4 regions of the Rhizobium sp. GW821-FHT14E12 genome follow, and region 1 is predicted to be linked to each of the others. Evidence: predicted binding sites of a transcription regulator. Region 1 holds the regulator's gene; each other region holds the start of a gene.
What was found. Region 1 encodes PhoB, which activates phosphate uptake and scavenging genes when phosphate is short. Its sites were predicted from a motif close to TGTCATNNANCTGTCAT; they were not measured.
Positions count from the first base shown of each region.

Region 2: the regulator PhoB is predicted to act here: its motif matches at 4,938-4,954, upstream of olsB (l-ornithine N(alpha)-acyltransferase).
Region 3: the regulator PhoB is predicted to act here: its motif matches at 2,472-2,488, upstream of AC1RO0_RS04640 (PhoX family protein).
Region 4: the regulator PhoB is predicted to act here: its motif matches at 4,949-4,965, upstream of pstS (phosphate ABC transporter substrate-binding protein PstS).

Region 1 is NZ_JBXAPH010000006.1:219,223-226,984, forward strand. It holds gene apaG (Co2+/Mg2+ efflux protein ApaG) at 1-135, shown strand, start outside; gene AC1RO0_RS22080 (Hsp33 family molecular chaperone) at 142-1,131, opposite strand; gene argF (ornithine carbamoyltransferase) at 1,181-2,098, opposite strand; gene AC1RO0_RS22090 (aspartate aminotransferase family protein) at 2,170-3,369, opposite strand; gene AC1RO0_RS22095 (GcrA family cell cycle regulator) at 3,797-4,333, shown strand; gene phoB (phosphate regulon transcriptional regulator PhoB) at 4,422-5,105, opposite strand; gene phoU (phosphate signaling complex protein PhoU) at 5,138-5,851, opposite strand; gene pstB (phosphate ABC transporter ATP-binding protein PstB) at 5,903-6,718, opposite strand; gene pstA (phosphate ABC transporter permease PstA) at 6,733-7,762, opposite strand, start outside.
Region 2 is NZ_JBXAPH010000023.1:18,114-25,875, reverse strand. It holds gene mutS (DNA mismatch repair protein MutS) at 1-87, opposite strand, end outside; gene AC1RO0_RS31575 (NADP-dependent malic enzyme) at 200-2,485, shown strand; gene AC1RO0_RS31570 (adenylate/guanylate cyclase domain-containing protein) at 2,565-3,974, shown strand; gene olsB (l-ornithine N(alpha)-acyltransferase) at 4,012-4,890, opposite strand; gene AC1RO0_RS31560 (hybrid sensor histidine kinase/response regulator) at 5,113-7,410, opposite strand; gene lspA (signal peptidase II) at 7,466-7,762, opposite strand, start outside.
Region 3 is NZ_JBXAPH010000001.1:943,766-951,527, reverse strand. It holds gene AC1RO0_RS04655 (NUDIX domain-containing protein) at 43-534, shown strand; gene AC1RO0_RS04650 (glutathione S-transferase family protein) at 547-1,536, opposite strand; gene AC1RO0_RS04645 (GNAT family N-acetyltransferase) at 1,843-2,412, shown strand; gene AC1RO0_RS04640 (PhoX family protein) at 2,554-4,545, shown strand; gene AC1RO0_RS04635 (GNAT family N-acetyltransferase) at 4,581-5,006, opposite strand; gene AC1RO0_RS04630 (hypothetical protein) at 5,012-7,084, opposite strand; gene AC1RO0_RS04625 (DUF4159 domain-containing protein) at 7,086-7,762, opposite strand, start outside.
Region 4 is NZ_JBXAPH010000004.1:179,443-187,204, reverse strand. It holds gene AC1RO0_RS17725 (hypothetical protein) at 877-1,203, opposite strand; gene AC1RO0_RS17720 (CoA-binding protein) at 1,317-1,745, shown strand; gene AC1RO0_RS17715 (O-acetylhomoserine aminocarboxypropyltransferase) at 1,916-3,199, shown strand; gene AC1RO0_RS17710 (D-alanine--D-alanine ligase family protein) at 3,309-4,376, shown strand; gene AC1RO0_RS17705 (cupin domain-containing protein) at 4,471-4,815, shown strand; gene pstS (phosphate ABC transporter substrate-binding protein PstS) at 5,152-6,123, shown strand; gene pstC (phosphate ABC transporter permease subunit PstC) at 6,199-7,170, shown strand; gene pstA (phosphate ABC transporter permease PstA) at 7,182-7,762, shown strand, end outside.

The DNA of each region.
Region 1 (7,762 bases):
GGCTGCCCGCTCGATACGCCATCGGGCATGATGTTCGGCCATTATCAGATGGAGACGGACGACGGGGAACTCTTTCACGTCAAGATCCCCGCCTTCTCGCTGGATACGCCCAACCTGCTGCGGACGCTGAACTAAGCCCGATCAGGCTTCCTTTACCTCGGAGACTTCGAAGCGATAGGTGGTCGAGCAGAACTCGCAGGTGACAGCAATTTCGCCATTCTCCTGGCTCACCTCGATTTCCTCGGCGGAAAAGCCCTGCAACACGCCCTTCAGCTTGTCGCGCGAACAGGTGCAGCGATCGAAAACCGCCTTCGGTTCATAGACGCGCACGCCACGCTCGTGGAAGAGACGGAACAGCAGACGTTCGGTGCCGACCTGCGGGTCGGTCAGTTCGTCGGCATCGATCGTCTCGACCAATGACCGGGCTTCCTCCCAGGCGTCGTCCTCGACATGATGGCGCGGATTGCTATCGCCGTCGCCGCCATGCAGATCCGGCTGGCGCATGCGCTCCGGTGCTTCCGGCAGGAACTGCGCGATCAGCCCGCCCGCCCGCCAGCGATGGCGCGGCTTGCCGGCCTCGTCGCGATCGAACAGTTCGGCGGCACCCAGGCGAACGCGGGTCGGGATCTGTTCCGACTGACGGAAATACGTCCCGGCGATCTCTTCGAGCGAGGCGCCGTCAAGCGCCACGATCCCCTGATAGGGCTGGCTGTAGCGACCCTGATCGATAGTGAAGGCGAGCACGCCCTTGCCGAGCAACTGCTCCGGCTCGGTTTCGCCGGCGGCCACGGCCTTTGCCAGCGCCTCTTCATCGAAGCGGGCATAGGCGCGGACATTTTCCGGCGTGGCGAAATCGGCGACCAGAAGATCGACCGGTCCGTCGCCCTTGGTCTGCACGGTGAACTTGCCCTCGAACTTCAGCGAGGTGCCGAGCAAGACGGTCAGCACCACGGCCTCGGCCAAAAGCCGGGCAACGGGGGCCGGATAATTGTGCCGGGCGAGAATTGCGTCCAGCAAAGGCCCGAGCTGCACGGCGCGGCCGCGCACATCAAGACCTTCGACCTGAAAGGGAACGACATGATCGTCGCCGGCAAAATCGAATTGACCCAGCGAGGCTGCACTTTCCGCCATTGCTATACTCCTACTGCGCCCGCGGCATCAAACTCGCGGTTCTATATCCTCAGATCGCGCCCAGGCACCAAGCAAGAATCGACTTTTGCGCATGAAGGCGGTTTTCCGCCTCATCGAAAACAACGGATTGCGGACCATCGATCACTTCATCCGTCACTTCCTCCCCGCGATGCGCAGGCAGGCAATGCATGAACAAAGCGTCCTTGCCGGCCTGTGCCATCAAAGCCTGGTTGACCTGATAGGGCTGGAAGACGTTGTGACCGCGAGCCCGGTGTTCCTGATTCATGGAAACCCAGGTATCGGTTACCACGCAATCAACGCCAGCGACCGCACGGTCGGCATCATGCGAGAGCATGATTTCGGCGCCCTGGTTGCGGGCCCAGTTCAAATAGTGATCCTTTGGCTCGGAACCAAGGGGTACGGCCATGTTCATGCGATAGTCGAAGCGGGCGGCCCCCTCGATCAGCGAATGCAGCACATTGTTGCCGTCGCCGGTCCAGGCAATGGTCTTGCCCTTGATCGGGCCGCGATGCTCCTCGAAGGTCATGATGTCAGCCATGATCTGGCAGGGATGCGTGTCATCGGTCAGCGCATTGATGACCGGCACGGTCGCATGTTCGGCCAGCTCCAATAGACGCGAATGCTCCGTCGTGCGGATCATGATGGCGTCGACATAGCGCGACAGCACCTTCGCCGTATCGCCGATCGTCTCAGCCCGGCCAAGCTGCATCTCGGTGCCTGACAGGAACAACGTCTCGCCACCGAGCTGGCGCATGCCGACATCGAAGGAAACGCGGGTTCGGGTGGAGGGTTTCTCGAAGATCATCGCCAGCATCTTGCCGGCAAGCGGCTTGTCGGCCGTGCCCGCCTTTAGCGCCTGCTTTCGCACGATGGCATCATCGATGATGCTGCGCAGATCGGCAGCCGCGACGGCCGAGAGATCGAGAAAGTGTTTCGGAGAAGCCATGTTCCTACCTGTACTCTAGAAAACAACAACGCCCGCGTGGGGCAGAAACGCCCCGACAGCGGGCGCTGGATTTAGGCCGACTTTTTGACGCGAGCGGCGCGCACGGATTCTGCCGCGCGTTCGATGCGGGCAATGCCTTCGCGCGCTTCCTCTGCAGTCACCACCAGCGGCGGCAGCAGACGGATGACGTTGTCGCCGGCCGGCACGCCCAAAAGATGCTCGGCGCGGATTGCCTGCAACAGCTCCGCCTGCGGAATGGCAGCCTTGATGCCGAGCATCAGGCCCTCGCCGCGGACATCCTCGATGATATCGGGGAAACGATCCTGAAGCGAAGCCAGGCCCTGGCGGAAGACCAGTGCGATGTCGCGCACATGCTGCAGGAAGCCATCAGCCAGCACGATATCGAGCACGGCATTGCCGACTGCCATGGCGAGCGGATTGCCGCCATAGGTCGAGCCATGCGTGCCGGCCTTCATGCCCGAAGCGGCTTCCGCCGTCGCAAGGCAGGCACCGAGCGGGAAACCGCCGCCGATACCCTTGGCCACGGCCATGATGTCGGGCGTGACGCCGGACCATTCATGGGCAAAGAGCTTGCCGGTACGGCCGACGCCGCACTGGACCTCGTCAAGGATCAGAAGAAGGCCATGCTCGTCGCAGATCTGGCGCAGGCCGCGCAGGAACTCGTTGGTCGCGGGGCGGATGCCGCCCTCGCCCTGCACGGGCTCAATGAGAATCCCGGCCGTCGCATCGGTGACAGCGGCACGCACGGCGTCGAGATCGCCGAAGGGCACCTGGTCGAAGCCCGGTGCCTTCGGGCCGAAACCTTCGAGATACTTCTCCTGTCCGCCGGCGGCGATCGTCGCGATCGTGCGGCCGTGGAAGGCACCTTCGAAGGTGATGATATGGAATTTCTCGGGATGGCCCTTGGAGAACTGGTAGCGCCGCGCCGTCTTGATCGCGCATTCCAGCGCCTCGGCACCGGAATTGGTGAAGAACACCTTGTCGGCAAAGGTGGCTTCCGTCAGGCGCTTCGACAACTTCTCCTGGCCCGGCACCTCATAGAGGTTCGACAGGTGCCAGACCTTATCGGCCTGCGCCTTCAGTTCCGCAACCAGATGGGGATGTGCATGGCCAAGCGAATTCACCGCAACACCGGCGGCGAAATCGAGATAGCGCTCGCCTGTCTCCGTGAACAGCCATACGCCCTCTCCTCGCTCAAACCGCAGCGGAGCACGCATATAGGTGTCATAAAGCGGCGCGGTTTCAGCCATGGCCCGTATCTCCTCGATCACAACTTTTAGGGCCAATCGTTTCCTTCAAGTGAAACGGGCCCGGAAAAATCAAAAATGCCGCCTTGCGGCGGCTGAGGCACTATTGATGTTTTGCACCGCAATGTCAACAAAACAGGCGATTTAGCAGGCGCGGCAGAGCGCCTCTCGACGAGAGGTATGTCTTCAACTGCTAATATTGCAAAAATGCCACGCTTGGACAAGCAAGTTGGGGAAAACCCCGAAATCGATTCCCCAGGAATCATGCGTGTCTTGTCACGGAGTCAGCCTCACACTAGGTTAAACCCCAATTACTAGACTGCATGCGGCGGAACTAGTCACCACAATTTTTAAGCGTTTCGCGCCTCGCCCTAATGCGAGGCAATGGTGAAGGATTCTGCCATCGGAAACGCGACAGCGGAGACAGGGCATGAATTGGACAGACGAACGCGTCGAGAAGCTGAAGAAGCTGTGGTCCGAGGGTTTGAGCGCGAGCCAGATCGCGGCGCAGCTTGGTGGTGTCAGTCGTAACGCCGTCATCGGCAAGGTGCATCGCTTGAGCCTGCCGGGCCGAGCGAAGGCCGGCGGCACGGCGACGGCCGCCCGAGCGCAGAAGCGCAACACCTCGGCGCCGCGCGCACCGAACTACGCCTCGCGCGTTGCAACCCGCACGGTTACCCGTCAGCAGGGCGCGACGATGCTCAAGGAAGAAGTCGAGATCGATACGGTCAATGAGATCGAATATCGTCCGGCCGCCAATGTGGTTGTTCCGATTTCGCGCCGCCTCGGCCTGACGGAACTCACCGAGCGCACCTGCAAGTGGCCGGTCGGCGATCCGCTGAAGGATGACTTCCATTTCTGCGGCAACGACAGCCCGGATGCATCGCCCTATTGCGGCTACCATCAGCGCATGGCCTACCAGCCGGTGCATGAACGGCGCCGGCCGGCGGCTCAACCCCGCGGTTGAGATGCCCCATAGCCGAAATGAAAGAAACGGGCCGAAAGGCCCGTTTTCTGTTTCCGCCGCTATGTTGGATGACTGACCGGTTTCCCGCTCAGGCTTCCATGGAATAACCCGCGCCGCGAACGGTGCGGATGACATCCTGCATATTGGAGAAGTTCAGCGCCTTGCGCAGACGTCCGACATGGACGTCGACGGTGCGTTCGTCGACATAGATGTCATGTCCCCAGACACCGTCGAGGAGCTGCGACCGCGAGAAGACGCGGCTCGGCGAAGCCATCAGGAATTCCAGCAGGCGGAATTCGGTCGGCCCCAACCGCACTTCGCGGCTCTTGCGGTGAACGCGATGGGTCTCGCGGTCCAGTTCGATGTCGCCACAGCGCAACACCGTGGAGAGAACCTCCGGACGGGCGCGACGCAGCATCGCCTTGACGCGAGCCATCAGCTCCGGCGTCGAGAACGGCTTGACGACATAATCGTCCGCGCCGGTGGAAAGGCCGCGCACGCGCTCGCTTTCCTCGCCGCGGGCGGTGAGCATGATGATCGGCAGGCGCTCGGTCTCCGGCCGCATGCGCAGCCGGCGGCAGAGTTCGATACCGGACACGCCGGGGAGCATCCAGTCAAGGATCAGAAGATCGGGGATGCGCTCCTGGAGGCGAAGCTCGGCTTCGTCGCCTCTCAGAATGGTGTCGACCTCGAAGCCTTCAGCCTCAAGATTATAGCGCAGCAGAACGCTGAGCGCTTCTTCGTCTTCTACAACAGCAACTCTCGGAACCATGCGTCTCTGGTCTCCTTTTCTTGGCGTCTTCGTTATTCCGTCACCGCACCGACGGTGTTGGCGGTATCGTCTTTCGGGCGCTCGCCTTCCGGCTGGCTGCCGGTCGCCATGTAATAGATCGTCTCGGCGATGTTGGTGGCATGGTCGCCGATGCGCTCGATGTTCTTGGCGCAGAAGAGAAGATGCGTGCAGGTGGTGATGTTGCGCGGATCTTCCATCATGTAGGTCAGCATCTCGCGGAAGAGCGAGGTGTACATCGCATCGATTTCCTCGTCGCGCTCACGGATCGAGACGGCCTTGTCGGGCGAACGGGTCGTGTAGACGTCGAGCACTTCCTTGAGCTGGCTGAGCGCCAGTTCGGAAAGATGCTCGATGCCGCGCGCCAGGCGGCGCGGAACACCGTGGCCCTGCACGGCGATGACGCGCTTGGCGGTGTTCTTGCCGAGGTCGCCGACGCGCTCCAGATCGGCGGCGATGCGAATGGAGCCCATGATTTCGCGCAGGTCGGCCGCCATCGGCTGGCGACGCGCGATGGTGACGATCGCCTTGTCGCCGACTTCGCGTTCGGCGTGGTCGAGGACGACGTCGTCGGAAATGACCTTCTGTGCAAGGGCGGCATCGCCATGCACCAGGGCGCGGACGCTGTCGCTGACCATCTGCTCCGCCAGACCGCCCATTTCCGCAATGCGGCGCGTCAGGAACTTCAGGTCTTCGTCATAGGCAGAGAGAATGTGAGTGGAGACCATTTTTCTATCCTCAGGGTGAAACGTGTGAAGGGAGCCGCGCGCGGGATATCATCAACCAAAACGGCCCATGATGTAATCCTGCGTGCGGAAATCGTCGGGATTGGTGAACATCTTATCGGTATCGTTCTCCTCGACCAAATGGCCGAGGTGAAACATTGCGGTGCGTTGCGAGACGCGGGCGGCCTGCTGCATGGAATGCGTCACGATGACGATCGTGAAGTTTTCCCGCAGCTCGTGAATCAGTTCCTCGACCTTGGCCGTGGCGATGGGATCGAGCGCCGAGCACGGCTCGTCCATGAGAATGACTTCCGGGCTGACGGCGACGGCGCGGGCGATGCAGAGGCGCTGCTGCTGGCCGCCCGACAGGCTGGTGCCGGCTTCCAGCAGCCGGTCCTTCACCTCGCCCCAGAGACCGGCCTTCTGCAGGCTGGTTTCGACGATATGGTCGAGATCGGCCTTGGAGCGATGCAGCCCATGGATACGCGGGCCGTAGGCGACGTTCTCGTAGATCGACTTCGGGAAGGGATTGGGCTTTTGGAACACCATGCCGACGCGAGCACGCAGCTCCACGACATCGATGGCGCTGTCATAGATATCCTGATCGTCGAGCGTGATCTTGCCGGTGACGCGGCAGGTATCGATCGTGTCGTTCATCCGGTTCAAGCAGCGCAAGAAGGTGGATTTGCCGCAGCCGGAAGGGCCGATCAGCGCGGTGACCGTATTGACGCGGATGTTCAGGTCCACACCGAACAGGGCGCGCTTGTCACCATAATAGACCGAGACGTCCTGGCCGATCATCTTGTAGGGGATCGTCGTCATCTTCCTGGCCAATGCCTTCTCGCCTGCGGCTTCCGTCATCATGTTCATTCCGTCTTCTCCCTCTACCAGCGCCGCTCGAAGCGACGGCGCAGCAAGATGGCTCCGATGTTCATCGCAACAAGGAAGAAGAGCAGGACGATAATGGCCCCGGAGGTTCGCTCGACAAAGGCACGCTCGGCTTCGCTCGCCCACATGTAGATCTGCACCGGCAGGGCGGTCGCCGGATCGAGCGGCGACGTCGGATAATTGGCGACGAAGGCGACCATGCCGATCAAGAGCAGCGGCGCGGTTTCGCCGAGCGCATGCGCCAGCCCGAGGATCGTGCCGGTCAGGATGCCCGGCATGGCGAGCGGAAGGACATGGTGGAACACCACCTGCATGCGCGAGGCGCCGAGACCAAGCGCTGCGCTGCGGATCGACGGCGGCACGGCGCGCAGCGCCGAGCGCGTGGCGATGATGATCATCGGCAGCGTCATCAGGCTCAGCACCAGCCCGCCGACCAGCGAAGCCGAGCGCGGCAGGCCCATGACATTGATGAAGACCGAGAGGCCGAGCAGACCGTAGACGATCGACGGCACAGCGGCGAGATTGTTGATATTGACCTCGATCAGGTCCGTCAGCCGGTTCTTCGGCGCGAATTCCTCGAGATAGATCGAGGCGGCGACGCCGACCGGCAGTGCCAGCACCAGCACGGTGAGCATCAGATAGAGCGAACCGATCAGCGCGACGCCGAGGCCGGCCGCTTCCGGACGGCTGGAATTGCCGGACAGGAACAGGCCGCTGTTGAACGCCTTATGGAGCGCGCCGCTGGCGGTAAGCTGCTTCATCCAGCCGAGCTGCCGGTCGGAGACCTTGCGGTCCGTCTCATTCGCCGTCAGGTCAATCTGCCCCTTGTTGGCGGAATCGATATTGGCGCCGGCAAGCAGCGTGATCTTCACCGTTTTCCCGATGATGGAGGGGTCGGCCATGACCTTGTCGCGCAGCACGCTCCGCGCACTGTCCGAGACCATCGCCGTTGCCTCACGCACGAGCACGCGATTGGCGGGATCGATGTCGAGCGCCTTCACCAGGGCATCGCGGACGAGAAGCGGA
Region 2 (7,762 bases), on a different contig from region 1:
CATCGGAGTCGCGGAGGCACGACTTTCCTCCGAGGCAAGCTCGGCGGCCGAGAAAGCATCGACGCTGGTCATTATTCGTTCATTCACGGATGTGCAGTTTTTCCCAAAAATGAGGTGCCACCCTATCCGCGTGCCGCTATAGAAGACAACAGCTATCGGGCACGAGGAACCGGTCGCCCACAGGAGGTTTGGAGGATACATGCCTGACACCAGCAGCACGTCGCGTCCAGGAACGGGGATTACCGATCAGGAAGCGCTCGACTTCCACAAGCAGGGCCGCCCCGGCAAGCTTGAGATCAACCCGACGAAACCAATGGCGACGCAGCGCGATCTTTCGCTCGCCTATTCGCCCGGCGTCGCCGTTCCAGTGAAGGCGATCGCCGCCGATCCGGCGACCGCTTATGACTATACGGCACGCGGCAACATGGTGGCCGTCATCTCCAACGGCACCGCCATTCTCGGCCTCGGCAATCTCGGTGCGCTCGCCTCCAAGCCGGTGATGGAAGGCAAGGCCGTTCTCTTCAAGCGCTTCGCCGACGTCGATTCGATCGATCTTGAGATCGATACCGAAAATGTCGACGAGTTCATCAACTGCGTGCGCTATCTCGGCCCCTCCTTCGGCGGCATCAACCTTGAAGACATCAAGGCGCCCGACTGCTTCATCATCGAACAGCGCCTGCGCGAGCTGATGGACATCCCCGTCTTCCACGACGACCAGCACGGCACCGCCATCATCGCCGCCGCCGGCCTGATCAACGCGCTGGAACTGACCGGCCGCGACCTCAAGACCACCAAGCTCGTCTGCAACGGCGCGGGTGCTGCCGCGATCGCCTGCGTCGAGCTGATCAAGGCGATGGGCTTCAATCCGGAAAACGTCGTGCTCTGCGATACCAAGGGCGTGATCTACCAGGGCCGCAGCGAAGGCATGAACCAGTGGAAGTCGGCGCATGCGGTGAAAACCGACAAGCGGACGCTGGCAGAAGCCATGAAGGGTGCCGACGTGGTGTTCGGCCTGTCGCAGAAGGGTGCCTTTTCCGCCGATATGATCCGTTCCATGGCCGACAGGCCGATCATCTTCGCCATGGCCAATCCCGATCCGGAAATCACGCCGGAGGAAGTCGCCCGCATCCGCGACGACGCCATCATGGCGACCGGGCGCTCCGACTATCCCAACCAGGTCAACAACGTCCTCGGCTTCCCCTATATCTTCCGCGGCGCGCTCGACGTTCGCGCCTCGACCATCAACGATGAAATGAAGATCGCAGCCGTCAGAGCCTTGGCAAGCCTGGCGCGCGAAGACGTGCCCGATGACGTGGTCGCCGCCTATCAGGGTGCAAGACCGCGTTTCGGAGCGCAATACATCATCCCCGTGCCCTTCGATCCGCGCCTGATCTCGGCAATCCCGGTTGCCGTGGCGCAAGCGGCGATCGAAAGCGGCGTTGCCCGCCGCGCCATACCCGACATGGCCGCCTATGCCCGCGAGCTCTCGGCTCGGCGCGATCCGATCGCCTCGACGCTGTCGCAGCTTTACGAGCGCGTGCGCCAGCGTCCGAAACGCATCGTCTTTGCCGAAGCGGAAGAAGAGCAGGTCATGCGCGCGGCACTATCCTATGCCAACCAGGAGCTGGGCACCGCCATCCTGCTCGGCCGCGAGGACCTGATCCACGCCACCGCCGAGCGCGCCGGCATCGACCTCAACCGGCCAGGTCTCGAAATCGTCAATGCCCGCATTTCCAAACGGGTCGATGCCTATATCGACTATCTCTACGCCCGGCTGCAGCGCAAAGGCTATTTGCACCGCGACGTGACGCGCCTGATCCACAATGACCGCAATCACTTCGCTGCCTGCATGGTGGCGCTCGGCGATGCCGACGGCATGGTGACCGGGGTCACGCGCAACTATTCGACCGCGCTCGAAGACGTGCGCCGCTGCATCGACGCCAAGCCGGGGCACCGGGTCGTCGGCGTGTCGCTGGTGCTTGCCCGCGGCCGCACCGTTTTCGTTGCGGACACCGCCGTGCACGACATGCCGACGGCGCAGGAACTCGCCGATATCGCCGAGGAAGCAGCGGGCTTTGCCCGACGCATGGGCTACGAGCCACGCGTCGCCATGCTCGCCTACTCCACCTTCGGCCACCCCTCGGGCGAACGCTCCGAGCGGGTGCGCGAAGCTGTCAGCATCCTCGACAAACGCTATGTCCACTTCGAATTCGATGGCGAAATGGCGGCTGATGTGGCGCTGAACCGCAAGATCATGGAGAGCCAGTATCCCTTCTCCCGCCTCTCCGGTCCCGCCAACGTACTAGTCATGCCGGCCTTCCACTCCGCCGCGATCTCCACCAAGATGCTGCAGGAACTCGGCGGCTCCACCGTTATCGGCCCTTTGCTCGTCGGCCTCGACAAGCCGGTGCAGATTACGTCGATGGGGGCAAAGGATTCGGACATCGTCAACATGGCGGCAATCGCCGCCTATGGCGCGGGATAGTAACCCGGAACCCGTATCTTGGGGTTGGCGGCCAAAGAAAGACCATGGCCGCCACCTCAATTGGGTGTAGAATATGGGAATGAGTGAGGCTCGGTCCCTGTTCGGAGTGCTGCGCCATTCAGCGCGGCCAGATATTGTCGACGCCATTGAGCGGCTCGTCCTTGAGGCACCCGACCGCAAGCTCAACCGTGTGAACCCCCTTGCCTTCGCAGCCGATCATGGCTTCGATGAAGAACAGGTTATCAATGCATTCCTGCATGCATCCCGGCTTGGCCTGTTCGAGATATCGTGGAATGTTCTCTGCCCCGGTTGTGGCGGGGTGCTGGATGCAAATACCTCGCTGAAGACCGTACAGAGCGAAACTTACAACTGTTCGCTCTGCGCGGCCGGATACGAGCCGACACTCGACGAGATGGTCGAGGTCACCTTCACCATCAGCCCGCGCGTGCGCCATATCGAAGCCCATAATCCGCACGAGCTGTCGCCGTTCGAATATTTCCGCCAGATCTATTGGGGTTCCGGTGTCGATCTTCCCGACGAGGGCTACGAGGCCAAGGTCGACGAGTTCGTGCTGGAATCGCTGGAACTGCCCGCCGGAGAGAAAGCGGTCGTATCACTGCAATTGCCGGCGGAGTTCGTCATCATCTTCGAACCGGTCACTCATGCGGCGCAATTCCTGGACGTGAAGGGTGAACCGTCGAAAGAGCGGCAAACCGTTTCACTCGTCTTCGACCGCCTGCATCGGCACAGCGATCCCATTACCTTGCGCCCGGGACCCCTGCGCATCCTGATGGAAAATCACACTGAAGTCCGTGCACTGCCATCAATCTGCGTGGCCAACGACGCGCTTCATGCCCTGCTCAGCCGTCGCCGCCCATTCCTGACAGCCAAGCAACTGCTCTCCAACCAAACCTTCCGCGATATATATCGCACGGATACGATCGACGTGAACCAGCGGCTGAAGATCACCAGCCTCACCTTTCTCTTCACCGACCTGCGCGGCTCTACGGAGCTGTACGAAAGGGTCGGCGACCTCGCCGCTTTCGATCTGGTCAGAACCCATTTCAGCATCCTGCACGAAATCGTGGGCGCCGAGGCAGGCGCGGTGGTGAAAACCATTGGCGACGCGGTTATGGCCACCTTCCCTACTCCGGACCGGGCATTGATCGCGGCCATGCGGATGCGAGAGGCCATGATCACCCTGAATAGCGAACGCGGCAACGACGATCTGCTTCTAAAAATCGGGATCCATGAAGGGCCGTGCATCGCGGTCAGCCTGAATGAGCGGCAGGACTATTTCGGACAGACGGTCAATATCGCCTCCCGCGTGCAGCATCTGGCGACCTCACGCGAGATATTTGCGACAGGATCGGTCCTTGATAATCCCCGCGCCGCCGAGTTCCTGACGCTGCATGACCTAAAGCCGGTATCGCACCACGTCTCGCTCCGCGGCATCACGGATGAAATCGACATTTTCGCGATTCCCTGAGGAACGGCGGTTGCCGGGCGAGTGGGGCTTGCGTCGATCAGCTCGCGAAACGGCCGGTCGCTGCACCGTAATAGTTGACGTAGCGGTCCGAAATGCTGGCGATCGGCAGGACGATCAACACGTCCGTCGTGTTGAAGGCATGGTCGACGACGGCGTCGGAGCCGACCATGGCGCCGAGGCGCAGGTAGCCCTTGATCAGCGGCGGCAGCGCCATCAGCGCCTTCTTGGAATTGATAGCCTCGACCGGCATCAGGTCCATGGTGCGCGCAAGCGACGGCAATGCGCCGACGGTCCACTCGTCCTTGGCAACGACGTTATGATAGAGGAACGACAGCGCCAGCGCATGTTGCTCCGGACGGACGCCGGGGAAGGAGGCGCAACCGAACATGGCGCCCATGCCATGCTTCACCGCATAGGCCCAGTTGCCCTGCCACAGCAGTTCGACGGTGCGCTTGTTGCGATAGGCCGGCAGCACGCAGGAGCGGCCGAGTTCCATGAACTGCTTGTCGGGATGACGGGCCATAAGCGCGCCAATGTCGAATTCCGAAGAGGAATAAAAGCCACCATTTGCCATGGCCACTTCCTGGCGCAACAGACGGTAGGTACCGACGATCTGGTCTTCGGTATCGCCTTCCAGCGACTGGTCGAGCACCAGCAGGTGGTCGCAGATCGAATCATAGCTGTCGACATCGCGCTGGCGACGCATGGCGTCAGCCGGCAACTGCGCGTTCATCTCCTCGACGAAGACGCGATAACGAACGGCCTGAGCGGCGTCGATTTCCCGCGCCGTGCGAGCAAGGCGGGTTTCTAGATTTCCGATGCGCCCGAACACATCGCTTGCAACCGGTGCGATCGTCGCCTTTGAAGACTGAACCATTTCGCCCTGAGCTTCGCGATTCAAAATTTCGATGGACATGGCGCCTCCCCCTCAGCGGTTGATATAGCGCCATAAAGCAAATTCTTGCGACAGGAAAGTGACATGGTGCTTTGCGAAAAGCAAGAAGCGTGCCTGTTGCAAATATCTAATAAGCAGGAAGTCCCCAACTTCCAGGGGCGTTCATCGAACAGCACTGCGCAACTTCAGGGTAAGATTTCGCTTAAATAAGCAGGCGGAGCGAAACATTGATTCGCAATCGGATTATTCGTTTCGGGCACGTTCGAAAGCGACCTTTGAAAGGCTTTGCACCGTGGTGATGAGGCTCTGCGGATCGACCGGCTTCACGATGACGGCATCGGCTCCGGCAAGCAGCACCTGACGGCGGATGGCCTCGCGGCTGTCCGCGGTCAGCACGATCACCGGCAGAGGCGAAAGACCGGCCTTGCGCTCCTGCGCCCGCAATTGCGCCAGCACGGTCACGCCGTCGCCTCCGGGCATGGTGAGATCGGTGACGATGATATCGGGCCGGCTCTCGCCCTTTTCCACGCGGGCAAGCAGGCCGGTGAAATCCTCGACAAGGCGAACCTTGTGACCGGCCTTGGTGAGCATGGCGCGGACCAGCATGGCATTGACGGGATCATCCTCGCCGAGCAGGACGCTGAAGGCGATGTCCGTCGCTTCCGGCGTTATCAGACCGAAACCGGGCGGATTGTCGATCAGGGCATCCCGCTTCTCCATGCCACGCATGCGGCCGCTCAGCACATCGATCAGCGATTGCTCACGCAGCGGCCTGATCAGCCAGGCATCGAAAAGATCAAGTGGATGCGTGTTGCGCTCCTCCGGATTGACGAGAAAGATCTTGCGCAGGCCGGAGGCGGCCAGTTCGTTGCCCTCGCGGAAATACCATGGCGCCATGCGGTGATCGACGATCAGGTCCGTCAATGGCCCGTCTTCGCTCTCGGGCACGGATAGGCTTTCGATGTCATCCGGGCCGATCAGGCGGCAGCGGCCGCCGAGCGTGCGGATGGTTTCAGCGATCGCCGTGCTTGCCGCCCCTTCCGGCGCCAGCAACAGGATGTAGGAGCCCCTGAGCAGATCGTCCCGCCTGCCGGGCGCATCGTCGCCGGCGACGAGAGAAACGGGAAAACGGATGGTGAATTCGCTGCCGTTGCCCCGCTCGCTGGCAACACTCAGCGCGCCGCCGAATTCGCGCAGGATGCGGGCGGAGATAGCAAGCCCCAGACCCGTGCCGGCACTTTTGTCCAGCACATTGCCGGCCTGTTCGAACTCGCCGAATATCCGCGCCTGCTCCTCTTCCGTCATGCCCGGCCCGCTATCCCTGACCGATATCAACAGATCGCCGCCGTCAAGGCCGGCGCGAATGAGCACGCCGCCCGTCTGGGTGAACTTCACGGCATTGCCGATGACGTTGAACAGGACCTGGCGCAGCCGGGCCGGATCGAATTCCATGGTCTCGGGAACATCGGCCGCAACGGTCGCGGCGATCTCGATGCCCTTCTCGTGGGCGCGATGGGCGAGCATCTCGACGACGCCTTCGAGCAGCGGCCGCAGCGTCTCGGCGCGCGGACGAAGCTGGAAGCGGTTGACTTCGATCGTCGAGAAATCCAGGAGGTCCTCGACCAGTTGCACGAGCGCATTGCCGGACTGGCGGATGCCGGTCAGGTAATTGGCCTGCTCCAGCGTCAATGGCGTCTGGGCCAGCAGATGGTTCATGCCGAGAATGCCCGACAGGGGCGTGCGGATCTCGTGGCTGACGGTGGCAAGCAGCCGCGACTTGGCGGCGCTGTTGTATTCGGCCTTCAGCCGCGCATCCTCGCGCAGGCGCGCGGCTTGGCGCTCTTCGGTCACGTCGCGAGCAACGCTCTGGATGCTGAGCCGGCCCGAGACCGGATCGCGAAACATGACATCGTGCCAGGCGAAGATGCGTGGGCCTTCCGGCGTGGAGATCTCGGCATCCTGGCGCTGCGATGCCGTGACGGCGCGAAAGACGAGCCCGGCTTCTTCCAGCGTCAGGCCCTCCGGGTTGGCCTTGCCGGTCAGCCTGCGGAACGTCGCGTTGGCATGGACGATGCGGCGCTCGATGCTGCGCGTGACCGTGATATCGCCAAGCGCATCATGGATGGTGGCGAACAGGCTGGTGCTCTCATTGCTCTCCCACAGGCGGTCGTGCTCGTGCTCGCTGAGCGGCGGCACGTCGGCTATGACCTTGCGGCCAGTCTTTCGCGTCACGACAATACCGGCGACAACGATTGCCAGGGCTATCAGGCCCAGCAGGCCCGCAAGCGCCGGCAGGCCACCGGCATAGCCGACCGATAACAGCGCCACACCGGCGATCAGGCCGCCACCGTTCAGCCAATGGCGTTGCAGCCATTGAGAAAAGACGATTGGAGCGGAAATAACCCGCTCGGGTGGCGGCAAAATCCCGATCGGATCGGCGTCCAGGCGAGGCGCGTCTATGACCGGCCGTTCACGCGGTCCGGTTTGGTCGTCGGCGATGGCGGCGACAAGCTTTTCCTGCAGGTTTGCCAGAGTGCTCATGCCTGTTTGCTAACACGCGCACTCTTCCCGATGCCTTCAGGGATTCGCTAGAATTTTAGGTGTTTGCCTTTTTTGGCGAGAGAAGCTCGTCCAGAATGACGCAGCCCGCCCCGATGGTGATGAAGCTGTCGGCGAGATTGAAGACGGCGAAGGACCATGTTTCCGTGTGGAAGAGAACGTAGTCGATCACATGGCCGTAGAGAAACCGGTCGATCAGGTTGCCGAGCGCGCCGGCGATGATCAGGGCAAAGCCGAGATGGGCAATCCAGCGATGGCTGGGCGTACGCCGCCACAGCCAGATCACGAAGGCGACGATGATGAGCCGCATGCCGACGATAAACCAGCCATCCAT
Region 3 (7,762 bases), on a different contig from region 1:
CACCCATTTGCCGTTGGCCGGTCACTTCGGCGGGGCTGCGACATGAGCGACGGCGCTGCTCCCGACGAATCCCGTAGCTGGCGGGCAAGGTTGCTTGGCTGGATACTCCACAGCTATTTCGCGTTCACCCGCGGCATGACCTTGGGCGTGCGGGCAGCCTGCTTCGATCGGGAAGGGCGGATCTTCCTGGTGCGGCATTCCTATATTGCCGGCTGGCACATGCCCGGCGGCGGCGTCGAGCGTCATGAGACGGTGGAGCAGGCGCTGGCGAAGGAATTGCGGGAGGAGGGCAATCTGGTGATATCGGGCCGGCCGCAACTCTTCCACGTCTATCTCAACAACCGCACCAGCAAGCGAGACCATGTCGTCTTCTTCCGCGTGCAAGTGGAGCAGACCGCGCCGCGCAAGCCGGATCTCGAGATCGTCGAAAGCGGCTTCTTTCCGCTCGACGCCCTGCCCATGGGGACGACCAAGGCGACGTATCGCCGACTGAAGGAGCTGGAAGGTGGCGAGACGCCGTCGAATTATTGGTAGTGCTTCAGTTCCTCAAGCCGCCTTCGCCAATCCTTCGCGCCCATGCGGGCGGTCAAAATCCAGATCGGGACCGACGGGGACGATACCGGTCGGATTGATCGTTCGGTGGCTGCGGTAGTAGTGGTCCTTGATATGCGTAAGGTTGGTCGTCTCGGCGATACCGGGGACCTGATAGAGATCTCTCAGGTAAGCTGACAGGTTGCGATAATCCTCGATGCGGCGGATGTTACATTTGAAATGGCCGACATAGACGGCGTCGAAGCGGATGAGCGTGGTGAAGAGCCGCCAGTCGGCCTCGGTCAGCCGGTCGCCTAGGAGATAGCGGTTCGTCTCCAGACGCTTGTCGAGCATGTCAAGCGTTTCGAACAGGCGACGGACATTGCCGTCATAGGCTTCCTGCGTGCCGGCGAAGCCGGATTTGTAGACGCCGTTGTTGACCGTGTCGTAGACGACCTCGTTCAGTGCATCGATCTCGGCTCTGAGGTCCGATGGATAGAAGTCGTCCTTCGAGCCAGTCAAGCCATCGAACGCGCTGTTGAACATGCGGATGATCTCGGCGGACTCATTGTTGACGATCGTGCCGGTCTGCTTGTCCCAGAGGACGGGAACGGTGACGCGGCCGGAATAATGCGGATCTGCCTTGACGTAGACTTCCCAGAGCGCCTTTGCACCGAAGAGGTGATCGACCGTGCCGCCATCCTGGCCTTTGAACTCCCAGCCATTTTCCAGCATCAGCGGATCGACGATGGAAACGGAGATCAGGCCCTCGAGCTTCTTCAGCTTGCGGAAGATCAGCGTGCGGTGCGCCCAGGGGCAGGCGAGCGAGACGTAGAGATGGTAGCGCCCGGCCTCGGGCTTGAAGCCGCCCGTACCGCTCGGCCCCGGCGCGCCATCGGCGGTGATCCAGTTGCGGAACTGCGAGGCGGCGCGCTTGAAATGGCCCTTGGTTTCCTTCGTGTCGTACCAGACGTCATGCCAGACGCCGTCAACCAACATGCCCATTGCTCCATCCTTTCGCCGATCCTGTCGAAAACTTGATCCGGAAGATACGGTGTGCGTGCGGAATTTCGAGACAATAAACGATGAACAGTGCGTCACGTCATCATCCCGACATGATCATGCCTCAGCAAACGGTCGCTCACATTTTGCATTGGACGAACCGAAAATTTCCTGCTATCCGGCTTGTCACACTTTGAGGACCGCTTGTCATGAAAGCAACCAGAAGCCTGCGACGACGCCGATGATCCCGAACGCTCGAAAAGCGTTTTCGAGAACCATCCCGTCTGTCTATCTGGTTTCTTTGGTCTAATGTACAAGCACGATCTGGTCTACCTCACTGAGGATGCGTCGCACGACGCTGTCATCGAACTCATCAACGAAGAAGCATTCGGTCCCGGCCGGTTCGCCCGCGCTGCTGCGCGGATTCGCGAACAAGGCCCGCATGACCGCTCGCTCTCCTTCATCTGCGCCGATGATGGTGAGACGATCGCCTCCGTCCGGATGACGCCGGTGCTTGCCGGCTCGGTCAAGGGGCATCTGCTCGGACCGCTCGCCGTCCGCCCGTCGCACAAGAACCGGGGCATTGGCCGGGAATTGGTGCGGATCGCGATCGAGGCTGCCAAGCGGAAGGGATCTGAATCCGTGATCCTGGTCGGCGATCCGCCTTACTATAGTCCGCTCGGCTTCGAAAAAGTCGCTTACAACGCGCTGGCGTTTCCGGGGCCGGTCGATCCGGGCCGGGTGCTCGTCGTGCCGCTCGCCGCTGACACGCATGAGCGGCTGAAGGGCACGATTGCCTGGCATGATGACGCCGCATCGGCTGTCATTGCCGAGGATATTGACGACGAAGATCTGCCGCCGGTGGCGATCGCGGTTTAGCCGCCACGATTTCCACAGGCTGACCGATTACCGCCCGCGCACTCCCTTGCGCGGGCATTTTTCATCTACCTGTCATACGGCCAACCTAGAGTTTTGCCTGTTCTGATGAAGAGCGATTGCGAAACTTTTGGGGGTAGTGCAATGACTGAAAATCTCACGCAAAAAGATATATTTCCGACCAGTCAGCTGGAAGACGCTGACGGGGAAGGCCATAACTGTACCGACAATCCGACGATGGGGGAAATCATCGGACGTCGCTTTTCCCGCCGCGGCTTCCTGCAAGGGTCACTCGCTGTTTCCGCTATCGCTGCGACGGTGGGGCCGCTCGCATTGGTAAGCGCGGAAAAGGCACGCGCGGCCGGAGGCTCGGCCTTCGCCTTCAAGGAAGTCGAAGCCGGCGTCGATGCCGATCACCATGTCGCCGAAGGCTATGACGCCAATGTGCTGCTGCGCTGGGGCGACGCGCTCTTTGCCGATTCACCGGTCTTCGATCCAAAGAACCAGACCGCCGAGGCACAGCGCCGCCAGTTCGGCTACAACAACGATTATGTCGGCTATATCCCGCTGGAGGGCTCCTCCGAGCATGGCCTGCTGGTCGTCAATCACGAATATACCAATCCGCATCTGATGTTTCCGGGCCTGGTGACAATCGCCGACGGCAAGATCAAGCAGGCGCCGCTGAGCAAGGAGCAGGTGGATATCGAAATGGCGGCCCATGGCGGCACCATCGTCGAGATCCGCAAGGTCGATGGTAAGTGGCAGGTGGTTCCTGACGGCAAATATAATCGCCGTATCACTGCAACGACCGAGATGCAGCTGACCGGTCCGGCCGCCGGCAATGACCGGCTGAAGACCTTGGCCGATGCGACCGGCGCCAAGGTTTTCGGCACGCTCAACAACTGTGCCGGCGGCGTCACGCCCTGGGGCACTTACATCATGGCCGAGGAAAACTTCCACGGCTATTTCTCCGGCAAGCTGCCGGAAGGCCACAAGGAGGCCGCCAACTACAAGCGCTATGGCGTGCCGGAAGGCAGCTACGAATGGGCGAATTTCTATGACCGATTCGATCTCTCCAAGGAGCAGCATGAGCCGAACCGCTATGGCTGGGTCGTCGAAGTCGATGTTCTCGATCCGCAATCGGTGCCGAAGAAGCGCACCGCACTTGGCCGCACCAAGCATGAGGGTGCCGCCAATATCGTCTCCAAGGATGGCCGCGTGGTCCTCTATCTCGGCGACGACGAACGGTTCGATTATGTTTACAAGTTCGTGACGGCCGGTACCTTTAATACCGCCGACCGAGCCGCCAATCTCGACTTGCTCGACAACGGCACGCTCTATGTCGCCAAGTTCTCCGAGGATGGTACGCTTGCCTGGTTGCCGCTGACCTTCGGTCAGGGGCCGCTGACAGCGGAACATGGCTTTGCCAGCCAGGCCGACGTGCTGATCGAAACGCGCCGTGCCGCCGACCTGCTTGGCGCAACCAAGATGGACCGGCCGGAAGACATCGAACCCAATGCCGTCAACGGCAAGGTCTATGTGATGCTGACCAACAACAGCAAGCGCAAGGCCGATCAGGTCGAAGCCGCCAACCCGCGCGCCGACAATGCCTTCGGTCACATCATCGAGATCAGCGAAGAGGACGGCGTCTTCTCGGCGACCAAGGGCAAGTGGGAAGTGCTGCTGAAATGCGGCGATCCTTCGGTTGCAGCGGTCGGCGCTTCCTTCTCGACCGAGACGACGAAGAACGGCTGGTTCGGCATGCCCGACAACTGTTCCATCGATGCCGCCGGTCGTCTCTGGGTGGCGACCGACGGAAACAGCAACAAGGCGACCGGCCGTACCGATGGCCTCTGGGCTGTCGATACGGAAGGCGATGCGCGAGCGACGTCGAAGCTGTTCTATCGCGTACCCGTCGGTGCCGAGCTTTGCGGCCCGTTGTTCCTGCCCGATGACCAGACGGCTTTCGTTGCCGTGCAGCATCCGGGCGACGGCGGCGATGACTGGTCCGGTCACGGCCGTCCGTCTTATTACGAGGATCTGTCGACGCGTTGGCCGGACTTCAAGCCGGATATGCCGGTACGTCCCGCCGTGGTGGCCATCACCAAGACCGGTGGTGGCAAGATCGCCGTCTAAGGCTTTGTAAAGAACAACCTATCGCCCCGTCTGCCTCAGCGGGGCGATAGTTTTTTCTGCAGGAAATAACGGCTGCGACCCGCAGGGAAGTCCGGCAACTCGCCGAAGATGGCGTAGCCCTGCCGCTGATAGGCGCGCAGCGCCTGTGGATTGAAGGTATCGATCCAGGCGCCGAAACAACCCCGCGCCATCGCTTCCGCTTCCGCCGCGTTCAGCAGCTTGCCGGCCATGCCCTGGCCGCGCAATGTTTCCGGCACGAACAGCCATGCCGTGAACAGCCAGCCCCAGGCCGTATAGCCCGAGACGCCGCCGATGGTCTTGCCGCTTTCGTCGCGGATCAGAACAGCGAGCGCACGGCGTTCGGACGGACCGACATCGGCAGTATTGAAGGCGGTCAAGCCTTCGCTGATCGCCGCGAGGTCGGTTTCGGAAGGCGTATCCGTTACATCAAGTCGCGACATGATACTCACCGTCCTTCGCGCCACCACATGGCGGAAAAGCCAAAGAGGAGGGCGGCAAGACCGGCAAAGCCCGCAAAGAGCGGCAGGTTGTTGATGCCCTTCAATATGGTCTCGTCGGTCATGCGGATGGTCAGGCGCTGATCGTCGGCGACACGCACGGCGCCGCGCACCGGCAGGATCGGCGGGACGGTGACGCCGCCGCTGGCGGTGGCGACCCGCGTGACAAGCCCCTTGGTCTTTTCCGCCAAGGGCTTCAGCGTCTCCGTCGTCGAGATCATCGCCTTGAATTCCGGCGCGTCAACGGCGCCGACATGCACCAGCGTCGAGAGATTGCCATTGGCGATCTGATAGAGCCCGATCTCATCCATGCGCTTGTCAGCTTGGTAAAGGCCCGGCTCGGTCTGCTTCAGCGGCAATGTCTGTGTCTTGCCGGAGGGAGACTTGATCGTGGCGGGGCCGGGATCATCGCCGATCGTCTGGCGGGTCACCTCCAGCGTGCGGCCGGCGGCGCGTGCGGTCAGCGCCTCTTCCTCCAGCGCCGGCTCCTTCAGCAGCCAGTGGGCGATGCGGCGATAGAGCGACACATGCGGCCCGCCGCCTTCGAAGCCGCGCGCCCATAGCCAGCCTTCGTCGGAGAGCAGCATGGCAACACGGCCCTGGCCGACGCGGTTCAGCACCAGCAGCGGATTGCTGTCGGCGCCCACCATCACGGTCTGGCCCTGCGGCTTCTCGACGTCGACGCTGCGGAACCAGCGGCCCCAATGCGGCGGTTCGGTATCCGACCCGTCGAGGCCGCGCGTGACCGGGTGCTTGCGGCCCTGATCCGACAGGCGCGGATAGAAGGGTTTTTCGATCATCTGCCCTGTTGGTTCGGCCGGGAGCACCGCGGAAAGCGGTGTCAACGCGATCGAATTGCCGGCCGCGTGTTCGGGGCCGGCGGCCACCAGCAGTGCGCCTCCGTTTTCGACATATTGGGCCATGTAGTCGTAATAGATCGTCGGCAGGACGTTGGGGCGGTCCTGGTAACGGTCGAAAATGATCAGGTCGAAAGAGGTGATCTTGTCGACGAAGAGTTCGCGTGTCGGGAAAGCGATCAGCGACAACTCATTGATCGGCGTACCATCCTGCTTGTCCGGCGGCCGCAGGATGGTGAAGTGCACGAGGTCGACGGAGGCGTCCGATTTCAGCAGGTTGCGCCAGGCGCGCTCGCCGGCATGCGGTTCGCCGGAGACGAGCAGCACGCGCATGTTCTGGCGGATGCCTTCGATCATCTGGACGGTGTGGTTGTTGATGGGCGTCACTTCGCCCGGCACTTCGGCAACGGCGAATTCGAGCACATTGTTGCCGGCGCGCGGCACCTTGAAGCTGAAAGGCGTATCCTGGCCGGGCGTCGCCTGCAGCGTCGCGATCTCATCGCCGTTCATCTTGACGGTCACGTCTGCCGTACCGCCGGGGCTCTTGCCGTCGTCGATGACGCGCAACACGAGTTGCTGCTCGTCGTTGACGATGCCGAAGCGCGGCGCGCGCACCACTTCGATGCGCCGGTCGAATTCGTCCGGCTTGCCGGTGATCAGCCCGTGGATCGGTGCGTCGAAGCCGAGCGCCTGGTTGACGCCCGGAATATCGTGGATCTGACCATCAGTCAGGAAGATCGCGCCGCCGACGCGGGCGGGCGGCACATCGGCGATTGCCGAGGAGAGCGCGGAGAAGAGCCGCGTCGAGGGTGATTCGGATTCGGCGGGTTCGCGCACTTCGACGATGCGCGGCTCGATGCGCGGGAATTGCGCCAGCCGGTCCTTCAGCGCGTCCAGCGCCTCGTCGGTCATCTTGATGCGCTCAGGCGTCTCCTGGCTCAGGCTGCGGTCGACGATGACGGGGACGATGGTGGAGAGCTGGTCGCGGTCCTCCTGCATCAGCACCGGATTGGCGAGTGCCGCCAGGAGAGCGAATGCAGCAAGCGCACGGATCCAGCCGCCACGCATGCGCCGGAAGACCGCGAGCGCGGCGATGGCAAGCGTGATCACCGCGAGGGCGGCGAGAACAGGCCAGGGCAGGAAGGGGGCGAAACCGATGTTCATTCTATTGCCCCAACCGTTCCAGGATATCAGGGATATGCACCTGGTCGGCCTTATAGTTGCCGGTCAGCATGTACATCATGATGTTGACGCCGGTGCGGTAGGCATATTCGCGCTGCGTCTCGTCTGGCGGCACGGTCGGCAACAGCGGCGAGCCATTGTCGCCGATCGCCCAGGCGCCGGCGAAATCATTGCCGGTGATCATGATCGGGGTCACGCCATCCGCCGAAGTCACGGCATTGCCGTCGCCGCGCGTATCCTGCCGTGCTTCGATCCACAGCGGACTGTCGGCATAGCGGCCGGGAAAGCTTGAGAGCAGATAGAAGGACTTCGTCAGCACATGACCTTTCGGCACAGGCTCCAGTGCGGGAATGTCGAGATTGGCGAGGATTTCCTGCAGCCGCTGGCCGTTCGGGCTCGGCGTGGTGTTGTCACCCATCGTGTCGATCGCGTCGCGCGTGTCGAAGAGCACGGTGCCGCCGTTGCGCATATAGGCGTCGATGTGGTTGATGGCATCGTTGGACGGCATCGGCGCGGTGGCGGAAATCGGCCAGTAGATGATCGGATAGAAGGCGAGTTCGTCCTTGGCGGGATCCAGCCCGACCGGAGGACCGGGCTCCAGCGTCGTGCGATAGGTCAGAAAATCGGAAAGGCCGGCAAGACCGCGCTCGGAAATACGGT
Region 4 (7,762 bases), on a different contig from region 1:
TTGATAATTTGTGGTTATCTCGCCGCCATTTGATCCTCAATGCATCAAAAAGCAACAGATGAGCTGCCTGTGGGACGCTGCGGCCGTATCGCTGTATTTCAGACCCGCCTAAATACCCTCGTAAATATATGGGTCTTCTTGTTTCCTGTCTGTTCTATTTTCGGCATGCAACTATAAGGCGTTTCTAATGCATGTGAGTATGAAGCGAGAACAAAAATCGGATGTGGAGTGAACGCACTGTGGCAGTGTTTTTCGATAAGTTCCCAAAGCGCTGTGAAAATATGGGAGGGAAACAAGGTTAATCAATTTTCCGATCCGGCGATGCGCCGTCATCGGCCCGATGCGCGCGACGCGCATACTCCGGCATTGAAAGGCGATAAACGGATCCGCGTATGGGCAAAACTCAGGGCGACATCATATCGACGTAGCTCTGGCTTTTCCTGAGGAAATCGACTAGTATTCCCGCTTGAAACAGTAAAAAGTAATATTTATTGCCGAGTTGTAGATTTTTAACTGTAATATTTTTTCTGTTGAAGTTTATGTCGTGGCATATATCGCCCGTTCGCAGTCGGTTCTCATTTCGCAACTCATTATGAGGCTTCACTAATTAGCCTCTGAATGAATAGTGAACAAAAATCGCATTTCACGAGAACAGAATTCACCAAATAACACAGGCGCGATTGAAAGCGCTTTGGGCAATACTCGCAAAATCTATGCGCCAGAAACTATTTTGCGTTGCAACGGCCGCAAACGGCGGACTGGCGACAACGGCCGCTCCGATTCGAATCCGGGCGGGCTCAATTGAAAATGGAGAAAGGCCCGGGGCGATCAGATGCTTGTCGGGCCATGATTGATCCGGTGACGATGAAAATCCTATCAGCGCCGAAAGAGAATATCGTCGTCGTCGAAGTCGCTTGACGGCCGGCAGATATAAACGGGGCAGTTGGCCCGGTCTTTGGTCGGCATGTAGTCCTGATAGGCATAGTAGCCGGCATTGCAGGCATTGCTGTCAGAGACATAGCGATCGTAGAGCGTCATGTTGCGCACCCTCGTGGACGGATAGCGCATGATGACGGCCCGCTCACGGTTGATGACCGCCCGGGCTTCGGCACAGGTGAAAGACAAGGCGTTATAGCGCGATATCGCCAGAGCCGGCGTGGCGGCCGAGGCGAACAGCAGGCCCAGCAGGATGATTTTTTTCATCGAGGCAATCCTCCCTGAAACTGTTATAATTCTTATATATACATCCAAAAGAGAAGCTTTGGCTTCTGGATTTGTGACAAAACACAAGTGTGATCGAATAGGGAGGCTCCGTGATGAACCACGACCGTTATGACGATTCCTATATCGCCGATATTCTTTTATCCGTGCGGACCATCGCGCTCGTCGGCGCATCACCCAATCCCGAGCGCCCGAGCAACGGCGTCATGGCCTATCTTTTGGCCCGGGGCTATCGCGTCATTCCGGTTAATCCCGGACAGGCCGGCAAGGAGATCATGGGCCAATGGGTCTTCGGTCATCTGGCCGATATCCCGGAGCCGGTCGACATGGTCGACGTCTTTCGCGCGCCGGAATATCTCCGAACGGTGGTCGAGGAGACGATCATGATCGAGCCGCGCCCGCCGGTCATTTGGGGGCAGCTCGGTGTGCGTGACGATGCCGCCGCCGCAAGAGCGGAAGCAGCCGGCGTCAAGGTCGTCATGGACCGCTGCCCGGCAATCGAATATCCGCGGTTGGTCGCCTGACACGGGCAGTGCGCTCGCCAAAGAGCGCTGGCCATTTGTCGCGCGGTATCAACGAAAGAGAGCAAGTTTTTCCTGTAAGAGGAAGAGCTTGGAAATCTTCGCGGTTACCTTTCAGATCCAAGGCGCTATGATCCTGTCATCACGATAATAATGTTGACGGAGGAAAGACCATGGCGACGAACAATCCGGGTTTCGACACACTGGCGATCCATGCGGGGGCACAGCCGGACCCGACGACGGGTGCCCGCGCGACGCCGATCTACCAGACGACCTCCTTCGTCTTTCAGGATGCGGATCATGCCGCCGCACTCTTCGGGCTGCAACAGTTCGGCAATATCTATACCCGCATCATGAACCCGACCCAGGCGGTGCTGGAGGAGAGGGTGGCGGCTCTTGAAGGCGGGACGGCGGGCCTCGCCGTTGCCTCCGGCCACGCCGCCCAGTTGCTCATCTTCCACACCATCCTGAAGCCGGGCGACAATTTCGTCGCGGCCAAGCGGCTCTATGGCGGCTCGATCAACCAGTTCGGTCATTCCTTCCAGAATTTCGACTGGCATGTGCGCTGGGCCGATTCCGATGATCCCGCCACCTTCGAGGCGCAGATCGACGGACGCACCCGCGCCATCTTCATCGAAAGCCTCGCCAATCCCGGCGGCACCTTCGTCGATATCGCCGCCATCGCCGCCGTCGCCCGCAAGCATGGTCTGCCGCTGATCGTCGACAACACCTTGGCCAGCCCCTATCTCATCCGGCCGCTGGAGCATGGCGCCGACATCGTCGTGCATTCGCTGACCAAATTTATTGGCGGTCACGGCAATTCCATGGGCGGCATCATCATCGACGGCGGCACCTTCGACTGGTCCGCCTCGGGCAACTATCCGATGCTGTCGACGCCGCGGCCGGAATATAACGGCATCGTGCTGCACGCGACCTTCGGCAACTTCGCCTTCGCGATCGCTTGCCGCGTCCTTGGCCTGCGCGATCTCGGTCCCGCCATTTCCCCCTTCAACGCTTTCCTGATCCTGACCGGCATCGAGACGTTGCCGCTACGCATGCAGCGCCATTCCGACAATGCGATCGCCGTCGCGCGCTGGTTGAAGGGGCAGGACAAGGTGGCCTGGGTAAATTATGCCGGCCTCGAGGACCACCCGAACCATGCGCTGCAGCAGCGCTATTCGCCGAAGGGAGCAGGCTCCGTCTTCACCTTCGGCCTGAAGGGCGGTTATGAGGCGGGTAAGGGCTTCGTGGAGGCGCTGGAACTGTTCTCCCACCTCGCCAATATCGGCGACACGCGCTCGCTGGTGATCCACCCGGCATCGACGACACACAAGCAGCTCACCGACGAGCAGAGGATCGGCGCAGGCGCCGGTCCTGATGTCGTGCGCCTGTCGGTCGGCATCGAGGACGTGAAGGACATTATCGCCGATCTGGAGCAGGCCCTGGCGAAGGTTTGACGGGCGCCCACTACTTTCTCGGTTCACGGCCTCGTGGCGATCTCAATTTCGTTACAATTGGTCCGCTACAACTTTAGCGACGATTTGAAACGGTGAGCTCCAGAAAACCATGATCTCAAGATTGCGCGTAGCGGTCCTCTTCGGCGGACAGTCCTCTGAACACGATGTTTCCCTCCTGTCCGCCCGCAACGTCATAAAAGCAATCGATGCCGAGAAATACGAGATCGTGCCGATCGTCATAAGCCGCGACGGACGGTGGTTGCTGATCGATGTGGAAGGGGGATCTCTGCCGGACCCGGTCGCTTATGCCGGTCGTGAAGTCTGCCTGTTGCCGGGCGGCAAGGGTCGGATTCTTGCTGTCGGCGATCCCGCCGGAGCGCGAGAGCTGCAGGCGATAGATATCCTGTTTCCGGTTCTGCACGGTCTCTATGGCGAGGATGGCTCCATCCAGGGCCTCGCTCGAATTGTCGGAGTGCCCTTGGTTGGCTGCGGCATCCTCGGATCGGCAACCGCCATCGACAAGGACATTGCCAAACGTCTGCTGCGCGACGCCGGCCTGCCGGTCGCCCGTTCGATCACCGTGAGACCTGGCGATACTCTATCGTTTGAGGAAGCTGCGAGCGCCTTGGGCTCGCCGGTCTTCGTCAAGCCGGTGCGACAGGGCTCTTCGGTCGGCGTCAGCAAGGCGGCGAACGCCGAGGAATTTCGCGCGGCGCTCGTCGAGGCGTTCAAGCATGATGACAAGGTGCTCATAGAAGAGTTCGTCAAGGCGCGCGAAATCGAATGCGCCGTCCTGGAGCAGACCGATGGCACGCTGTTCGTTTCCCTGCCGGGCGAGATCGTCACCGGCCAGGACCACAGCTTCTATACCTATGACGCAAAATACGTCGATGAGGATGGTGCTGTGACCAGCGTTCCGGCACAATTGCCTGCCGATCTCACCCAGCGTCTCCGCGAGCTTTCGCTGGATGCGTTTCGCGCATTGGGCTGCGAAGGTCTCGCGCGCGTCGATTTCTTCGTGAGGCCGGACATGAGCATGGTGGTGAACGAGGTCAATACGATGCCGGGCTTCACCAATATCAGCATGTACCCGAAGGCCATGGAAGCGACGGGGATCTCCTACCCGGCGCTCGTCGACCGGCTGATCGAACACGGGCTTGCAAGAGGCGGTCGATAGCCGGATCTTCAGGTTTCGGTATTCTTGAACGTTGCGAAGCCGACCAAATGCAGTGCACTACGGCCAAGTGTTTCCAGATCGTCATGAGGGATTTATGACAACATATTTGCGATTGGATACCGCCGGTATCGAGCCGGAAACGGGCGCCCCAGCCGAGGATCGCATCATTGCTGGAGCACCGGAGTTCCGCACCTGGAATGCCGAGGAGGCCGATGGCGGGGTCTATGCGGGCATCTGGGAGGCGACGCCGGGCAAATGGAAGATCGTCTATGACGAGTGGGAATATTTCCACATCCTGTCCGGTCATTCGGTGGTAACCGACGAGAATGGCGAGACTTTTCACCTGCGCGCCGGCGACCGGATGATCCTAAGGCCCGGCTTCAAGGGGACCTGGGAAGTCATTGAAACGACTCGCAAGGACTATGTGATCCGTCTCTGACGGCGCCTTGGATTTCGCCGCAAAGCCAGTTGAATCAAAACATGAAGACCGGTGCCGCTTCGATTGCGCGCCGGTCTTTGTCGTGCCGTCCGCGCGAAGGTCGTTTCCATTGCCAGAGGTTGTGTCACCGGGCTTTCACCAAACTGTCATCAAACTGAAACACTGCGCCTTTAGACGCATCTCTGTCGCCAGGAGATTCAGGTGGGCGCTACCAACCGATGGGACACCCCGCGCCGGACTCCTGCTCGCCATCCTTTCATCACTTGAGGAAGTGAGTCTAACATGCTGAACCAGAAATTTCGTTCGCTTTGCCTGACGGCAGGCTTTATCGCTGCCATGTCCGTTTCGGCCTCGGCCGCCGACATCACGGGCGCCGGCTCGAGCTTCATCGCGCCGGTTCTGTCCAAGTGGGCTGAAGGCTACAAGGCTGCGACGAACAATGTCGTCAACTACCAGTCGGTCGGTTCGGGCGCCGGCATCAAGCAGCTCCTCGACAAGACCATCGTATTCGGCGCTTCGGACAAGCCGATGAGCGACGCTGACCTCGAGAAGAACGGCATTGCCCAATTCCCGATGATTTCCGGCGGTATCGTCGTTTCCTATAATGTTGAAGGCGTAAAGCCGGGCGAACTCGTTCTCGACGGCAAGACGCTGTCCGACATCTTCCTCGGCAAGATCGCCAAGTGGGACGATGCGGCCATCAAGGCCCTCAACCCCGATGTCAAGCTGCCTTCCACGCCGATCTCCGTCGTTTATCGCGCCGACAGCTCGGGCACGACCTTCAACTTCACCGACTACCTGGCGAAGGTTTCGCCGGAGTGGAAGGAAAAGGTTGGTTCGAACACCGCGGTTGAATGGCCGGTCGGCTTCGGCGCCAAGGGTTCCGAAGGCGTTTCCACCACTGTCAACCAGACGGCTGGTTCGATCTCCTACGTTGAATATTCCTACGTCATCGCCAACCACATCGGTTTCGCGAAGATGAAGAATGCTGCCGGCAAGGTTATCGAGCCGAGCCTCGACACGTTCAAGGCTGCCGCTTCCAACGCCGATTGGGCCAATGCCAAGAACTTCAACCTGATCATCACCAATCAGCCGGGCGAAAAGAGCTGGCCGATTGCAGCTTCGACCTGGGTTCTGCTCTACAAGAAGCCTGCCGATCCTGCTCTCAATGAAGAAGCGCTGAAGTTCTTCAAGTGGTCCTATGAGCACGGCCAGAAGGACGCGACTGCCCTGTCCTATCTTGCGATCCCGGAGAGTGTTGCCGCGGTTGTCGAGAAGTCCTGGACGAAGGACTTTGGCGCGAAGTAATTTGTGCTAGCTGAGAAGTTACGGCGGACAGGGCACGGCCCTGTCCGCCTTTCGTGACAGGACAAGGGGAAATCGATGGCTGACGCGACTCAGACGGCTGGCTTCCAGGGAGTGGATACCAGCGCCAGCACCAGAAAATTCCGGATACAGGATCGGATTTTCTATTTTATGACGCTTGGCTCGGCTGCTCTTGTCGTGCTTCTGCTGCTGGCAATCATTGTGGTTCTTATCATCGATGCCCTGCCAACCTTCCAGGCCTTCGGGTTTTCGTTCCTCTGGGGCACGAAGTGGAGTGCTCCCGCCGATATCTATGGTGCCGTTCCTGCCGTGGTCGGTACGCTGGTGAGTTCGCTCATCGCCATGCTGATTGCCGTTCCCCTGGGCATTGGCATCGCCATCTTCCTCACGGAACTTTGCCCCGGTAGCCTGCGACGTCCGATCAGTACGGCCATCGAGCTTCTGGCCGGTATTCCCTCCATTATCTACGGCATCGTCGGCCTCTTCATTCTCGTGCCGCTGATGCAGACCTATATCCTGCCCTTCCTTATGATGACGATCGGCCAGGTGCCGTTGATCGGCCTGCTGTTCCAGCCGCCGGCGCCGGGCGTAGGCCTGTTGACGGCAAGCCTCGTGCTGGCCATCATGATCCTGCCTTTTATCACTGCGATCTCCCGCGACGTGTTCAGCACCGTGCCGCCGATGCTGCGTGAATCCGCTTACGGCACGGGCATGACCACATGGGAAGTGGCACGCCACATCCTGATTCCCTACACACGTCGCGGCCTCGTCGGCGGCATCATGCTCGGTCTCGGCCGCGCGCTCGGCGAGACCATGGCTGTAACGTTCGTCATAGGTTCGGTGAGCCGTCTGCAATCGTCGATCATCTCGCCGTCCACCACCATTTCCGCCCAGATCGCGAACAACTTCGGCGATGCCGACGGTCTGCAATTGTCGAGCCTGATTGCGCTCGGCCTGCTCCTGTTCGTCCTTTCCTTCTGCGTGCTTGCGGTGGCGAGGTGGATGATCGGCCGCGGCAATGCGCTTTGAGGAATAAACCCATGGACAATGCAATTCGTCAGAACCTCGTCTCGAGGCGTTATGGGAAGAACCGGGTGATGATGGTCTTGTGCCTCATCGCGGCCATTCTCGGCATATTCTTTCTCAGCGTGATCCTCGGAACCCTGGTTTATCGCGGTGTATCGGCGCTCAATCTTGACGTGTTCACCATGTCGATCCCGGCCCAGGGTTCGCGCGGTGGCCTGATCAACGCAATCTACGGCACAGTACTGGTCACGGGCTGCGCCATCCTGATCGCCGCGCCGATCGGCATTCTCGCCGCCACCTATCTGGTGGAGTATGCCAACGGCACCAAGCTTGCCGAGGCCGCCAAGTTCTTGAACGACATCTTGCTGTCCGCACCCTCGATCATCATCGGCGTGTTTGTCTACGGCGCCGTGGTCGTGCCCATGCACGGCAACTCCGCCTTCGCCGGCATCCTCGCGCTGGCGCTGATCGCCCTTCCGGTCGTCAACCGCACGACGCAGGACATGCTGTTGCTGGTGCCAAACGAGCTTCGTGAGGCGACCGCCGCGCTCGGCGCGCCGCGCTGGAAGTCCATGACGATGGTGATCTACCGTTC